Regions from separate parts of the Pseudoalteromonas sp. 0802 genome, predicted to be linked through region 1. Evidence: predicted binding sites of a transcription regulator. Region 1 holds the regulator's gene; the other holds the start of a gene.

Region 1 (7,731 bases):
ACGGCGACAAGGTTTTTGCATGCAATACTGGGTTACCCAAACGCGCTAATAGGTTAGCTTGCTCGCGGCACACCTTGGCATACTTAACCGCATTTTTAACTTTCCGAGGGTCAGTACTAAATACCCCTTGTGTGTCTGTCCAGATAGACACTTGCTTGGCAAAAGTATAACTCGCTAACAAGGTGGCACTGTAATCACTGCCATTGCGGCCTAATGTCACCGTATTACCTTGGCAATCTGCTGCTATAAAACCCGTTACTACGTTGATATGTGTTTTGCTAATCGCATCACTGCATTGCTGTTGGTTTTTTTGATGTAAAAGCTGACCATCATTTAGAGTAAATAGCTGTCTTGCATCAACATCTTGCGCATCAACACCTAACTGATTTAGGTAAGCGGCCAATAACCGCGCCGACCACACTTCACCATGAGCAAGTAAAGGTGCTTCAAGTAACTGCTGCTGACTAATTAATTCATTTAATACGGCAAGTTCATCTTTTAACTGTGCCAACGCCTGTTGTTTATTCTGCCCTGTAAGTAGCTGCTCTATAAGCGCACGTTGATTGTTATCAATAAGCAATAGAATATCGCTAACAGCCTGACTATCTTGCTGCTGGTAACTTTGCCAAAGCTTTACTAGGGTATCGGTTGTTTTACCCGATGCCGACACAACGATGCAATCGCCCTGCTCAGTATTAGCAAGAACAATGTTCGCTACCGCATGGTAACGATCTGCCGAGCTTAAGCTTGAGCCACCAAATTTATGAACAATATTTACCATTTCTTCTACCACAGTGCCGTATGTGCTGGCGTTAACTTAAATGACGCGTTTTGTTGGGTATCTTGCTGTGTTTGCTTAGCTTCAGCTTTTGTAACTTGCTGGCCTTGACCTGGTTTTACTAAATTGAAAACACGGTCTAAATCTGCAATGAGATCTTTTACGTCTTCAATACCTACAGAAATACGGATCAGCGTATCGCCCACACCGGCTTCGAGGCGCGCTTTAGGCTCCATTCCTGCGTGGGTCATTGTTGCAGGGTGACAAATCAAGCTTTCTACCCCGCCTAACGACTCAGCAAGGCTGAAGTCTTTAAGGCTTGTTAAAAACGCAGCAGCATCGTTGATGTCGCCTTTAATATCAAAGCTCACCATGCCACCAAAGCCACGTTGCTGTGCTTTAGCAAGCTCATGTTGTGGGTGAGAAGCAAGGCCTGGGTAGTAAACTTGGCTTACATAAGGAGAGTTTTCTAAATACTCAGCAATGGCAAAGGCATTTTCTTGGTGCTGCTTTAGGCGTACATTTAAAGTACGTAAACCACGAAGCGTTAAGTAGCTGTCAAATGGTGCACCAGTAATACCGATATTATTCGCCCACCAAGCAAGTTCGTCGCCTAGCTCTTGCGTTGAAGCAATCACTGCACCGCCCACTACATCAGAGTGACCATTGATGTATTTAGTGGTTGAATGCACAACAATATCAACACCAAACTCAATTGGGTTTTGTAATGCAGGTGATAAGAAGGTGTTGTCAGCCGCAACCAAAGCACCACACTGCTTAGCAATACTAGTAATTGCTTTAATATCTGTTAAACGCAAGATTGGGTTACTTGGCGTTTCAATCCAAATCAACTTGGGTTTAATCGCTAAAATTTCTTGGAGATTTTCAGTTTTAGTTAAATCCAAAACTTTCAGTTTTAACAGGCCACGTTTTTCAAGCGAGGTGAATAAACGGTAACTACCGCCATAACAGTCATGTGGGATCACTAACGTATCGTCACTGTTTAATAGCTGAGTGGCTAAATGCACAGCAGACATACCTGTTGCAGTGATAATACCTCTAGCACCACCTTCAAGCTCAGCTAAGGTTTCAGCTAAGATATCGCGATTTGGGTTACCACTGCGACCATAGTCATACTGGCGCTTAGTATCAAAATCAGCAAACGAATAGGTGGTTGATAAGTATAAAGGAGGCACAACCGCACCATGATGTTTATCGGCTTCGATGCCGTGACGAACAGCAATCGTCGCTTTATTTTTTTCGCTCATTTCATCACCTATTCTTTAATTGGATGTTTAGACGTCTAAAAGGTTAGATGATCAAATATGAGAAGTCAAAGCATTTATCGCTTACACATAGAAGTTTATACATTTACACCACTAGATGGCTAAATAACTAGTATTTGACTATCTTTTTTAAAGAGATAGAATTTCCGCATCTTGCGCTGTGAATAAGGCGTAAATCACTGACAACCGAGGCAACGAAACAACTTATGGCTAAATGGAACGGTGAATACATTCACCCATATGCAGAACACGGTAAAAAATCAGAACAAGTAAAAAAGATTACCGTATCGATCCCACTCAACGTATTAAAAGTATTAACTGACGAGCGTACACGCCGCCAGATCAATAACCTGCGTCATGCGACGAACAGTGAGTTATTGTGTGAAGCTTTCTTACATGCTTTTACAGGTCAACCATTACCAAATGATGACGACCTACGTAAAGACAACCCTGAAAAGGTACCTGAAGAAGTTAAAAGAATTATGCAAGAAATGGGATTAGATATCCCAGTGCTTGATTCAGAATAAGTATTTCGGCCATCGGATCACCGCCGATAATCGCAGATATAAAAAAACTCAGCCTAGGCTGAGTTTTTTATTGCGCGATGTACCTAATAGCTAATTAAGCTTAACGCATGTAATCTTCTGGCATGTCGATTTGCGCCACACCCGACTCTACTGCTGCTTCAGCAACAGCACGTGCAATACGTGGTAATAAACGCGGATCCATAGGCTTAGGAATGATGTACTCGGCACCAAACTCAAGTGACTCAACGCCAGCTGCTTTTAATACTTCACTTGGTACAGGCTCTTTCGCGATACCACGAATTGCGTGCACTGCAGCAATTTTCATTTCATCATTAATTGCCGTTGCACGAACATCTAACGCACCACGGAAAATGAATGGGAAACAAAGCACGTTATTTACTTGGTTAGGGAAATCTGAACGACCCGTTGCCATAATTAAATCGTTACGCGCACTGTGTGCAACTTCTGGAGCAATCTCAGGATCTGGGTTTGAGCATGCAAACACGACTGGCTTATCAGCCATCAGCTTAAGATCATCTGCTGTTAACAGGTTAGGACCTGATACACCAACGAATACGTCAGCATCAGCAATAACATCTTGTAATGTACGCTTATCGGTATTGTTAGCAAATAATTGCTTATACTCGTTTAAGTCATCACGACGTGTATGGATCACACCTTTACGGTCAAGCATATAAATGTGTTCACGCAGTGCGCCACACTTAATTAAAAGCTCCATACAAGCAACAGCAGCAGCACCGGCACCTAAACATACGATGATAGCATCTTCGATATCTTTACCTTGCACTTCAAGGGCGTTAAGCATACCAGCAGCAGTCACAATAGCTGTACCATGTTGGTCATCGTGGAAAACTGGAATATCACAGCGCTCGATAAGCGCTTTTTCGATTTCAAAACACTCTGGCGCTTTAATATCTTCAAGGTTGATACCACCAAACGTATCAGCGATGTTAGCAACCGTATTAATGAAATCTTCTGTTGTGCGGTGTTTAACTTCAATATCAATTGAATCAAGACCAGCAAAACGTTTGAATAGTAACGCTTTACCTTCCATTACAGGTTTTGATGCAAGCGGACCTAAGTTACCTAAACCTAAAATTGCGGTACCGTTTGAAATAACTGCAACCATGTTGCCTTTGCCTGTGTATTTATAGGCATTTGCTGGATCAGCAGCAATTTCACGGACTGGTTCAGCCACACCTGGGCTATAAGCTAAAGCGAGATCGTTAACCGTTTCGGCTGGCTTGGTTAGTTCAACACTAATTTTACCTGGAACGGGGTGAGCGTGGTAATGTAATGCTTGTTCACGAAAATCTGACATAACGCGATAGTATCCTGCAAAAAGTTAAAAAGTGAGAGAGCTTGCATCAGTACGATACCTGTAATGTATAAAAATTCCAAGTATTATCAGGTCTATCCTGTTATATGCTATATCGCTTAATTTTAAAGGATTTCCCAACAATTTCTGTGCATAGTTGCGATTAATCAGACATAAAAATTCACCTATTTATGACCTTTTAAGCACGTGTTTTTGTATTTTATACGCACGTACACTGCAATTAGCCGAAATTAGCCCAAAATAGCCATTTCAACGAAGTTCACAGCATTTACTCACAAAGTTATTTAAATTTATTATTTTTAATAACTTTTATTAAAGTTTATACAAAAAAGAATATAGCCAAGGGGTGGCACTTTGTCTGCAAAATTAGCGACATAATGGGCATAACAGCCAGAAATAGTTATGCAAGATACATAAGTGAAGATGATGAGTGAGTAGCAATGTTAATAAAGAATTTTGTGAATTTTAGGCATAAAAAAAGCACCCTAAGGTGCTTTTTTTAACTAAACAGCAGAGATTACTTCTTGCTGCTAAGTGCACCGAAGCGCTTGTTGAAACGATCAACACGGCCGCCAGTGTCTAAAATCTTTTGCTTACCAGTGTAAAACGGGTGACACTCAGAACATACGTCTAAGTGGATGTCTTTACAAAGAGTTGAGCTAGTTTCGAATTTGTTACCACATGAACAAGTTGCAGTGATAGCTTCGTACTTAGGGTGAATACCTTCTTTCATAGGGAACCTCTAGTTAAGGCCGTATCGCTCTCCAAACCCGAAGTCTGGCACCATACGCAGTTAATACAATTAATAGGCCGCGTATTTTATAGCTCAAGAAGCCTTACGACAAGCTTTAAATACATCTTTCGCTAAAAAAATAACCAAGTGGTCTGTTGTTCAGTATTTGTTGGTAGGTTTTTAACTGCAATTTTAGTACATTATCTTTCTATCTTTGTTTCAGTTGAGTTGTTATGCACTTTGTAGAAGTTGCCATAAAAGTCCCTTTACAGCGTACCTTCGATTATAAAGTTGAACAGCTGCTGCATAGCCCTGAGTTAAAGCCAGGTATGCGCGTTCGCGTGCCATTTGGTAGCCAAAAAAAGGTTGCCGTGGTCTTGGCTCTTAAAACATCAACCGATGTTCCCGCTGACAAAATAAAGCCGATTATTGATGTTATAGACGACACGCCAGTGTTATCTGAGCAACACTTAGCATTACTAAAATTCACAGCACGCTACTACTGTTACCCATTGGGCGAGACCATTCATACGGCACTTCCGGCTGCATTAAGGCAAGGCGAATGCCCAGATAAAACCAGCATTAACATGGTTGAGCTAACCGATAAAGGTGCAAAGCTGCCGTCGCTGAAAGCAAAAACCCAGTTAAATTTATTAAAGCAGCTAGCCGAATCGGGCAAATCATCAGTTACAGAATTAAAAGCACTCGGATTTACCAAAAAAACCATCGACAGTCTGCTCGATAAAGAACTGATCACTCAATTTATTGAACATGATAACCAATGGCAGCAACGCGCGCCGACTGTTGGTAGCAAGCCGGTGCTTAATAAAGAGCAAGCTGTTGCCTGCACCAGCATTAACCAAGCTCGTGGCTTTACCAGCTTTTTACTTGAAGGTGTCACAGGCAGTGGTAAAACCGAAGTGTATTTGCAATGCCTAGAAGAAGTGCTAAAAAAAGGTCAGCAAGCCTTAGTATTAGTGCCTGAAATTGGCTTAACGCCACAAACAGTCAACCGTTTTCGTCGTCGCTTTCCTGATACACCAATTATGCTATGGCACTCAGCCCTAACAGATAACGAACGCTTACAGACCTGGCGTTTTTGTGAAAAAGGCAGCTGCGCCATAGTGATCGGCACACGTTCTAGTATTTTCTTGCCCTTTTTATCTCTTGGCATGATCATCGTTGATGAAGAGCACGACAGCTCGTTTAAGCAACAAGATACATTGCGCTATCATGCTAGAGACCTAGCCGCTTATAGGGCATACCAACATAATATTCCGCTCGTTCTAGGTAGTGCCACACCGGCACTTGAGACCTTACATAAGGCAATTAATAACAAATATCAGCTGTTGAGCCTCACTGAACGGGCCCAAACCAGTACTGATAACCAGTTCCACTTAATGGATATGAAAGGTCAGCCTGAGCAGGCAGGGATTGCCCATGCCAGCCTTGCTTATATGCGCCAACATTTAGAACGTGGTAAGCAAGTGATGGTGTTTTTAAACCGTCGTGGTTTTTCGCCTACCCTTATCTGCCATGAGTGTGGCTGGCTAAGTGAGTGCTCACGTTGTAGCACCAGTGCAACCTTTCATAAAGCCATTGGCCAGATGATTTGTCACCACTGTGGTGAACAACATCAGGTGCCTCATCAATGCCCTGATTGCGGCAGCACGCAGATTTTTCCAAATGGCAAAGGCACTGAACAAATCGAAGAGTTTTTAACACAAACTTTCCCTGACATTCCGATTAGTCGTATTGACCGAGATTCAACTCGTCGTAAAGGCAGCTTAGAAAAAGCCCTTGATGATATTAACCAAGGCGGTGCGCGTATCTTAGTTGGCACGCAAATGTTGGCAAAAGGCCACCACTTTGCCGATGTTAGCCTTGTTTTAATCCTAGATGTCGACAGTGGATTATATTCGTGTGATTTTCGCGCCACAGAGCATTTAGCGCAACTTGTTACACAAGTCGCAGGCCGCGCAGGTCGAAGTGGTGAACCTGGGCAAGTGTTATTACAAACTCACTTTCCTGAGCACCCGCTACTGCAAGACTTAGTTAATAATGGTTACCAAGATTTTGCCCGTTATGCACTCACAGAGCGAGAAGACGCGCAACTTCCGCCAGTCACCAATATGGCTATGGTTCGTGCCGAAGGACATAACATAAATCAAGTGATGGATTTTTTAACTGATTTGGTTCCTGTCCATAACGTATCTGGTATACAATTGCTCGGTCCGATACCTGCACCACTGGAACGTGTAGCAGGTAAATATCGCTTTCAGTTACATATTCAGGCGCAGGAACGCTCCCACTTACACCAATATTTAGCGCAAATGGTCGACTATATAAGTACCAGTAAATTAGCGCAAAAGGTGCGTTGGAGCTTAGATGTTGATCCTATAGATATGATTTAAAGGCCAATTAAGAGTCATGGCACAACACGATTACATAAATAAAAAACCAGCAAATCGAAATAATAAAAAACAAGCCCCGGCGAAAAAGCCTTTCCCTATTATTCTTGTTTTAATTGCGCTTATCTTGGTAGGCGGGTTTGGTTACGGCCTATGGTATATCAAACATAATGCTGATCCTGAGTTAGTAGAGCAGCAAGCAAACCCGACTAAAAAAGAAGAAGTAGTTATTCCACCACCTAAGACACCTGAATTTATCAAAGAAATTAAAGAGCACGAAGTTCAGGTTGAAGTAAAAGAGATTGAACAAAAAGGCCCATATGTAATGCAATGCGGCTCTTTTAGAACATTAGAGCAAGCACAAACATTAAAAGCTAAAATCGCTTTTGCCGGCTTAGTGGCCGAAGTTAAGAAAACACAAGGCAGCAATGGTATTTGGTATAAAGTGCGCTTAGGACCATACGAAACCAAACGTTTAGCCGAAAGTGACAAGAATAAACTTAAACGCATCAAAATAATGGGCTGCGGAATTTGGCTTTGGACTTGATTTTAGTTCATTCACCCATATAAACACCTCATCAATCGCTTTTTACGAGCGGCCTTGCCGCTCGATGATGAGGAATAATCATGACCACT
Region 2 (7,731 bases), on a different contig from region 1:
AAATTTAGTTGGGCCTTAGTCTTTACTATTCTGCGTTATTTGTTAATTGTTTCGTACAAATTGATACAATTTAAATTTAGCCTATCAAAGCCACTATTTTAGCAGGTGCATTTAAACACATGCTGAGCACGTGATTAATAATTAACAGATTCGACCTCTATTTTCATTTTATCTGGTAGTATAGTCAGGTTATAAGTAGTTTAAGCAGTGAACAATTATGTTAAGTCCTTATTATCAGCAACATGCTGATTACGTTTCTATCTCACGTGAGCAAGGCTGTCGTTTTGCCAAGTTAGTGGCTGATGATTTCAATCCGTTACATGATAAAGATGCCAAAAAGTTTTGTGTGCCGGGCGATTTACTTTTTTCGCTGGTTTTAAACCGCTATGGCATCAGTGAAAAAATGGAATTCACGTTTGCAGGCATGGTTGATGAAAATTCAAAGCTGACTTTCCCAGAAGGTGCTGATGAGTTTGCGATCACCGATGGCGAAAAAGTCATGCTAAAAGTGAAACGCGAAGGGGCTGTTAGCCAATGTCCTGAGTTAACAAATAGCTTAATCAAAAACTATGTTGAGTTCTCTGGCACGACCTTCCCGCATGTGATTATTCCATTGATGGGTAAGCAAGATGTAATGATCAATCCAGCGCGTCCAATGGTGATTTACGAATCAATGCTGATTAACCTTGATCGCCTTGATATCAGCGCACCTGAATTACAATTTGCTGAGCCTGATTTTGAGTTTACTGGCAAACGCGGCAAAATCACGCTTCGCTTCAACCTGTTAGAAAATGGCGAAAAAGTAGGGGCGGGTGAAAAACACATGCTTGTGTCTGGCATTCGTGATTATTGCCAAGCAACAGTTGATGACCTAATTAGTTTTTATAATCAACGTAAAGAATCACTTAAACCAGCGTAATCTTTACAATTGCTACAAAGGGCGCTCATTGCGCCTTTTTTGTTGCTGATGTTCCGCGTACAATAGCGCTTTTATAGCCAAATGTACTTCAGACTATGTCAGTAGCGACCTTTTCAGAATTAAATCTTGCCCCTGCATTGCTAACAGCCTTGCAAGAAGAGAATTATCACACACCTACAGCAATTCAAGCGCAAACAATCCCACTTATTTTAGCGGGCGCTGATGTAATGGGTAGTGCGCAAACGGGAACGGGCAAAACCGCCGCGTTTGTTTTACCACTACTGCACAATTTGCTATCTGCTGAAGTACTCCCAGATGCCGTTAAAGTCCTAATTTTAACGCCGACCCGAGAGCTCGCTCAGCAAGTATTTGCAAGTGTAGAGCGTTATGCTGCGCATACTGAAATAAAAGCTGCACTGGCTTATGGTGGTGCTAGTATAGGCCCTCAAATTAAAGCCATAAAAGGGGCGCAGATTGTGGTAGCAACACCCGGGCGCTTACTTGATCATGTGATCAAAGGCAGTATTAAACTTTCCAGCATTAATGCCTTGGTATTTGACGAAGCTGATCGCATGCTTGATATGGGCTTTATTGACGAAATTAAACGCATCTTGCGCCATGTGCCAAAAGAACGCCAAACCTTACTTTTTTCAGCCACATTTGACGACAGCATCTTTAAACTCAGTAAGCAGTTATTAAATGATCCTAAATTAGTTGAAGTGAATAAACGCAACTCAGCAGCGGTTGAAGTTGAGCAGCTAGTATATGCGGTTGATGAAGACCGTAAACGCGAGCTGGTATCACACATGATTGGCATGAAAAATTGGCAGCAAGTACTTATATTCACTCGTACTAAACAAACCGCCGATGTGCTTGCTAAAGAAATGTGTAAAGACGGCTTAAAAACCGAATCTATTCATGGCGATAAAAGCCAAGGTGCGCGTGATAAAGCACTGCAAAATTTTAAATCAGGTGCGACAAGAGTGTTGGTTGCGACAGATGTTGCTGCGCGTGGTCTTGATATTGCCTCACTCAAGTATGTGATTAACTATGAGTTGCCTTATGTGGCTGAGGACTACGTACACCGTATTGGTCGAACAGGACGTGCTGGCGAGAAAGGGATGGCGATGTCGCTGGTTAGCATCGATGAGCAGTGGCTATTGGACGAAATAGATATCTTACTCGACACAAGACTCACGCCGCAGTGGTTACCAGGGTATGAGCCTGATTTAACCAAAGAGCCAAAGCAAGTTCGTAAAAATACTAATAAGGCACGCCGCTCTCGTGATAAAAAACGTATTTTAGGGCAAAAAAGTAGGAGACGTTCCTAAATCTGGCATATATTTATACTATCCTCCGGCTAAAGTTGAGAGTTTAGTATGTTAGAAGAGAATAAATGGACGTTCCGCCGCGCTGATAAACAGTTCTCCTTAGAAAAATGGCAGAAAACAATAGATCTCATGACCGAGTTGTTTTCTGCTCCCGCAGGTTTTATCGTTCATAAAACAGATGATGTCTATCGTATTATTGTTTCCAGTGAGCAACAAGAAAATCCCTATGATGCCGGGGCTGAATTAAGCGCCGACGATAATATCTTCTGCAAAAAAGTACTGCGTGACATGGCACCGCTTTATGTTGATCACGCCAGTCAAGATAGTCAATGGGATGACAGCCCACTGGTAAAAGATGGTTTTGAGTCTTATCTTGGGGTGCCAATTAGCTGGCCAAGTGGCGAGCCCTTTGGCACCTTTTGTGTTATGGATTTTAAACAAACCCATTATCAACAGAGCTTTTTAGAACTAATCGAGCAGCTTCGCGATATGGTTGAAGATGACCTTGCACTGTTAGACAACTTTACGCAGATGCGTGAAATTGCCATGCTCGATTCACTCACTAATATTTATAACCGCCGTGCAATAGATCTGCTTTGCCAACATAAATTAAATATATCGAAACGACTTGGTTTTGATATTAGTTGTCTATTTATCGATATAAATAGCTTTAAGCCACTCAATGATACGTATGGCCATGAAGTGGGCGATCTCGCGCTGATTTGTTTAGCTGACACCATGAAAGAATGCCTACGTGAAACCGATATTATCGGCCGCTTAGGGGGTGATGAGTTTATTGCGTTATTGCAAGTTCAGCCCGGTGATTGCATAGACAGCATCACTGATAAGCTCAACACCACTTATCAATCTAATTTAGAGAAGCGGGGCATTCCTGTTACGAGCTTAAGTATTGGTACAGGGGTAATAGCTCAGCCAAAAGAAAACTTTGCTGAGCTATTAAAACGAGCAGATGAAGATATGTATGAGAAAAAGCAAGCCTCTAAGGCTGCACGTTAAGCTATTTGCTTCTCAGCTAGGTTTAATTCCATGGTTGCTTTAAGTAAACGGTAAAGGTTAATTGACGCATCAATTTCTTCTTTACGATTGGTTAAGCTCTCAATATTTAAACCTAGTGGTACATCTAAATGTGCGCAGCTTTGTAAAATTAAATCGAGATTTTCGCGGCAAATACGCACTGATTCACTCAATGTATTTGCCGAATCTAACATACGGTACTTAGTTGCTTCTGGTACTGAGATACCTAACCATTCCATAAATTCCAAGGTCTTTTCACCACCACACGGGGTAAACGTTAGAATAATGCGTTTTGGTGTTGTGCCTTGTGCTTTACAGCTACGCGCATAGCTAGTGATTAAATCAATCGTTGCTTGAGCATTGTAAACCGCTTGCGAGATGAAAAACTTACAACCTTGTGCTGTTTTTTCAACTAAACGCTCATGTTCATTGCGTTTGCTGGCATGACGCTCTGCAATCGTAACGCCACCTAAAAATACATCACTGTTCTGTTTTGCCAGCGTTTTATATGCATCAGGTAGGCTTAATTTGATGTCGCCATGAGATGATGGACTACCCACCAACACTAAGTTTTTTAGTTCAAAGTCGTTACGTGTTTCGTTTAACCACTCGGTAAATTCTGCTTCACCACGCTGGGCTACGCTCTTATATGTGATCACATCAAGTTGCGACAAGCTGCGAAGTAATTGACTGTATTCACGTGGATCTACCGTTTCTTTAAACGGAAAAGGACGCGGCTTTGCAATGCGGCTACTTTCATCTTGAATGTCGTAGATGATTACACCGTCGTATTCAATTTCGTGTAAACGACCGAGTAGCTTCTGAGCAATGGTCTCAAGCTGTGCTTTATCAGTACCTGACTTTGGTGGTGTGGTACCAATTAGGTAGACACCTTGATTTGTGTCTTCAATTTTCTCTTGTAATGATAAAGCCATAATCCTCATTCCAGCTCGTGCTAATGTCTATGCCAAACAATATAGCAGCCATTTAGACGTCTAGATAGATTTTTTTCTTGAAAGTTTTTCAATCACTATGAATTTTACTCAAGTTTAAAGCTGAGCGTTTCGCAAAATTGACACACCTGTTTACATAAATTATTGCTCTGACCCTCATATTTTCTGGTGCTTTGATGCATAATCAAGCAGCAATGATTATGAGAAAAATAACTAACAAGGGAACATTATGAAATTTAGATTATTAGCAACCAGTGTTGCTGTAACACTTGCTTTAAGTGGCTGCGCAAGTAACTCACAGTCAACTATGGTTAAAGAAATCGAAATTGAGCAGCTAGTAAGCCAAGATGATAACCGTGTATTTAGCCAAGATTATCTATTAGAAGAGCTTGAGAATGGCCTTCGCGTGATGGTAGTTAAAACAGATTACCCTGATGTTGTGTCACTGCAAATTCCGGTATCGGTTGGTTCACGTAATGAGGTTGAAGCAGGTAAAACCGGTTTTGCACACTTCTTTGAGCATATGATGTTTAAAGGCTCTGAAAAATTCCCACAAGATGTGTATTCAGATATTTTAAAAAACTCGGGTGTTGATAATCGCGCGTATACGACCAACGATTACACTAACTATCACTTAAACTTCTCAAAAGAGCACTTAGATAAAGTACTCGAAATTGAAGCTGATATTTTCCAAAACCTGACTTACAGCGAAGAGCAGTTCCGCACCGAAGCGCTGACTGTAAAAGGTGAGTATTTAAAGAATAATGCTAGCCCAATTCGTAAGTTACTTTCTGCGGTTCGTAACGAAGCATTCGAAAAGCATACCTATAAGCACACCACCATGGGCTTTTTCGAAGACATTGAAGCCATGCCTGATCAAATGGCCTATGGTAAAGAGTTTTTCGCTAAATTTTATAAGCCTGAGTATGTATCTTTAGTCATTGTTGGTGATGTTGATCCACAAGAGACCATGGCAATGGTGAAAAAGCATTGGGGTAATTGGAAAAAAGGCGATTACCAAGCAGATATTCCTGTTGAACCAAAGCAACAAGCCGCAAAATATGTACATGAAAAAAATGATGGTTTACCAGGCCACTGGTTGCTTGTGTCTTATAAAGGCACTGCATGGGATCCTACTCAAAAAGACCGTGCCGCTCTTGATTTGATCTCACAGCTGTATTTCTCTAACAACTCGGCACTTTATCAAGAACTTGTTGTTGATAAACAAATTGCCAGCCAAATGTTTACTTATAACCCAGATACTAAAGATCCGGGTTTACTACATGTTTTTGTAAAAGTCGAAAACGAAGCGGACCTGGCTAAAGCTCGTGATGCGATTAACCGTACTTATGCGCAAGCACGTACTGAGTTAGTTGATGCACAAAAGTTAGCGGATCTAAAATCAAACTTAAAGTATAGCTTTATCAATGGCCTTGATTCATCGCAGTCAATCGCTTCAACACTTGCAAGCTACATGCACTTTGAGCGTGACCCTGAAGTGATTAATCAACTTTATGCCACTGCTGACAGCATCACGCCAGAAGATATCAAAGCGGTAGCAAACAAGTACTTTGTTGATCCAAGCCGTACTACGGTGACAATGTCGGCGCTTGATAAAGTAGCTGGTTTTGAGCAAGAAGTTGATTTAAATGCCTTGGTTGCCAGTATCGAGCAAGCCCCAACAGAGCGTCATTTTAAAGTACTTGATAAAACAAATAGCTCACCACTGGTTGATGTTAACTGGTTATTTAATACCGGCGCAGCGGCTGATCCACATGGTAAAAAAGGTTTAGCAGCACTCACTGCAGCGATGCTAGCGCAAGGTGGCTCAGAAACTATGAGCTACAAAGATATTCAAAAAGCGTTATATCCACTAGCGGGAAGCTTTGGCTATCAAATCGATAAAGAGATGATTTCACTACGCGGCCGTGTACATAAAGACAATGCCGCGCAGTGGTATGCACTTGTTAGCGACCAGTTGTTAAACCCTGGCTTTAGAGAAGATGATTTTAAACGCCTGAAAAAAGAGCTTATTGATAGCATTAAAGCAGGTCTGAAAGCGTCAAATGACGAAGAGCTAGGTAAAGAAGTGCTATATCATCAGCTTTATAAAGGCCATCCGTATGAAAGCTATAACTATGGCGATTTATCAGATCTTGAAGCACTGACACTTGACGATGTAAAAGCGTTTTATGCTAACCAGTTTACTCAATCTAAGTTAACAGTGGGTCTAATTGGTGCGATCCCGGGTGATGTTAAATCGACTATGCTGAAAGATTTAACATCGCTTCCACAAGGTAAAGAAAGCCGCTTAACGATCCCTGATGCGCCAGAACTTAAAGGTCATCATGCAACGATTGTTGAAAAATCAGCGCAATCTACCGCTGTGTCATTTGGTTTCCCAATCGATACAATTCGTAGTAGCGATGACTGGACAGCGCTTTGGTTGGTGCGCTCTTACTTTGGTGAACACCGCAGCTCAAACAGCTTCTTGTATCAGCGCATTCGTCAAACCCGTGGTATGAACTATGGTGATTATGCATACATTGAGTACTTCCCACGCGGTATGTTCCAAACTAAACCTGATGCTAACTTAGGTCGTTCAGAGCAAATTTTCCAAGTGTGGTTACGTCCGCTTCGTTCAAATAACGATGCGCACTTTGCAACGCGTACGGCATTATTTGAGCTTGATAAGCTAATTAAAAATGGCATCAGCAAAGAAGACTTTGAAGCGACTCGTAACTTCTTAATTAACTTTGTGCCACAAATGGTTGCAAGCCAAGATCGCCAGTTAGGCTATGCACTTGATAGTGAGTTCTATAACACTGAGAGCTTTGTTGACTATGTGCGCGGCAAGCTTGAAAAGCTAACCCTTGATGATGTTAACCGTGTTATTCGCGATAACCTGCAAACAGAGAATATTCACTATGTGTTTATTACAGGTGATGGCAAAGACATGCAAAAACGCCTAGCTTCAGAGCAAACATCACCAATGGTGTATAACGCTGAAAAACCAGCAGAACTTGTTGCTGAAGATAAAGTGATTGCAGACTATAAGCTTGCAATACCAGCGAAAAATATTTCAGTACTTGATGTCGAAAAAGTATTTCAGTAATAACTGAGTAAACAAGCTCTAATCAATGCCCCTTATTAGGGGCATTTTTCTATGTTTAATGGCTCGATGTTATCTGCAACCACAAGCTGATTTCGGCCAGCTTCTTTTGCTTGATAAAGCGCACTATCAGCCATTTCAATAAGTAACATGGCATCATCACTGCTATTTGGGTAAATAGTTGCTAAACCAATACTAACCGTCAAGGGATAACCGGCAAGCTCTGGTAGTTGAATCGTGTTCAGCGTTGCCATAAAACGCGTCATGAGTTTTTGTGCTTGATGGCTTTGCGTATTACCAAGTACCAGTACAAATTCTTCACCGCCGTATCTAGCGCACAAGTCACCAGGTCTGCGAGTATAATCAGGTAATCGTTTTGCC

The links. Region 1 encodes MetJ, which represses methionine synthesis genes. Its sites were predicted from a motif close to TAGACGTCTAGACGTCTA; they were not measured.
Positions count from the first base shown of each region.
Region 2: a site for MetJ is predicted at 4,266-4,283, ahead of HUS61_RS14725 (methylenetetrahydrofolate reductase). Genes of this name have one in related genera too.

Region 1 covers NZ_JABVXE010000015.1:17,442-25,172, reverse strand. Annotated here, with positions in the region: gene metL (bifunctional aspartate kinase/homoserine dehydrogenase II) at 1-781, opposite strand, end outside; gene metB (cystathionine gamma-synthase) at 787-2,046, opposite strand; gene metJ (met regulon transcriptional regulator MetJ) at 2,271-2,591, shown strand; gene HUS61_RS16815 (malic enzyme-like NAD(P)-binding protein) at 2,692-3,933, opposite strand; gene rpmE (50S ribosomal protein L31) at 4,469-4,684, opposite strand; gene priA (primosomal protein N') at 4,918-7,098, shown strand; gene HUS61_RS16800 (SPOR domain-containing protein) at 7,115-7,642, shown strand; gene hslV (ATP-dependent protease subunit HslV) at 7,723-7,731, shown strand, end outside.
Region 2 covers NZ_JABVXE010000010.1:36,524-44,254, reverse strand. Annotated here, with positions in the region: gene HUS61_RS14740 (DUF3581 domain-containing protein) at 218-919, shown strand; gene HUS61_RS14735 (DEAD/DEAH box helicase) at 1,015-2,250, shown strand; gene HUS61_RS14730 (sensor domain-containing diguanylate cyclase) at 2,299-3,267, shown strand; gene HUS61_RS14725 (methylenetetrahydrofolate reductase) at 3,264-4,220, opposite strand; gene HUS61_RS14720 (pitrilysin family protein) at 4,468-7,353, shown strand; gene HUS61_RS14715 (sensor domain-containing diguanylate cyclase) at 7,389-7,731, opposite strand, start outside.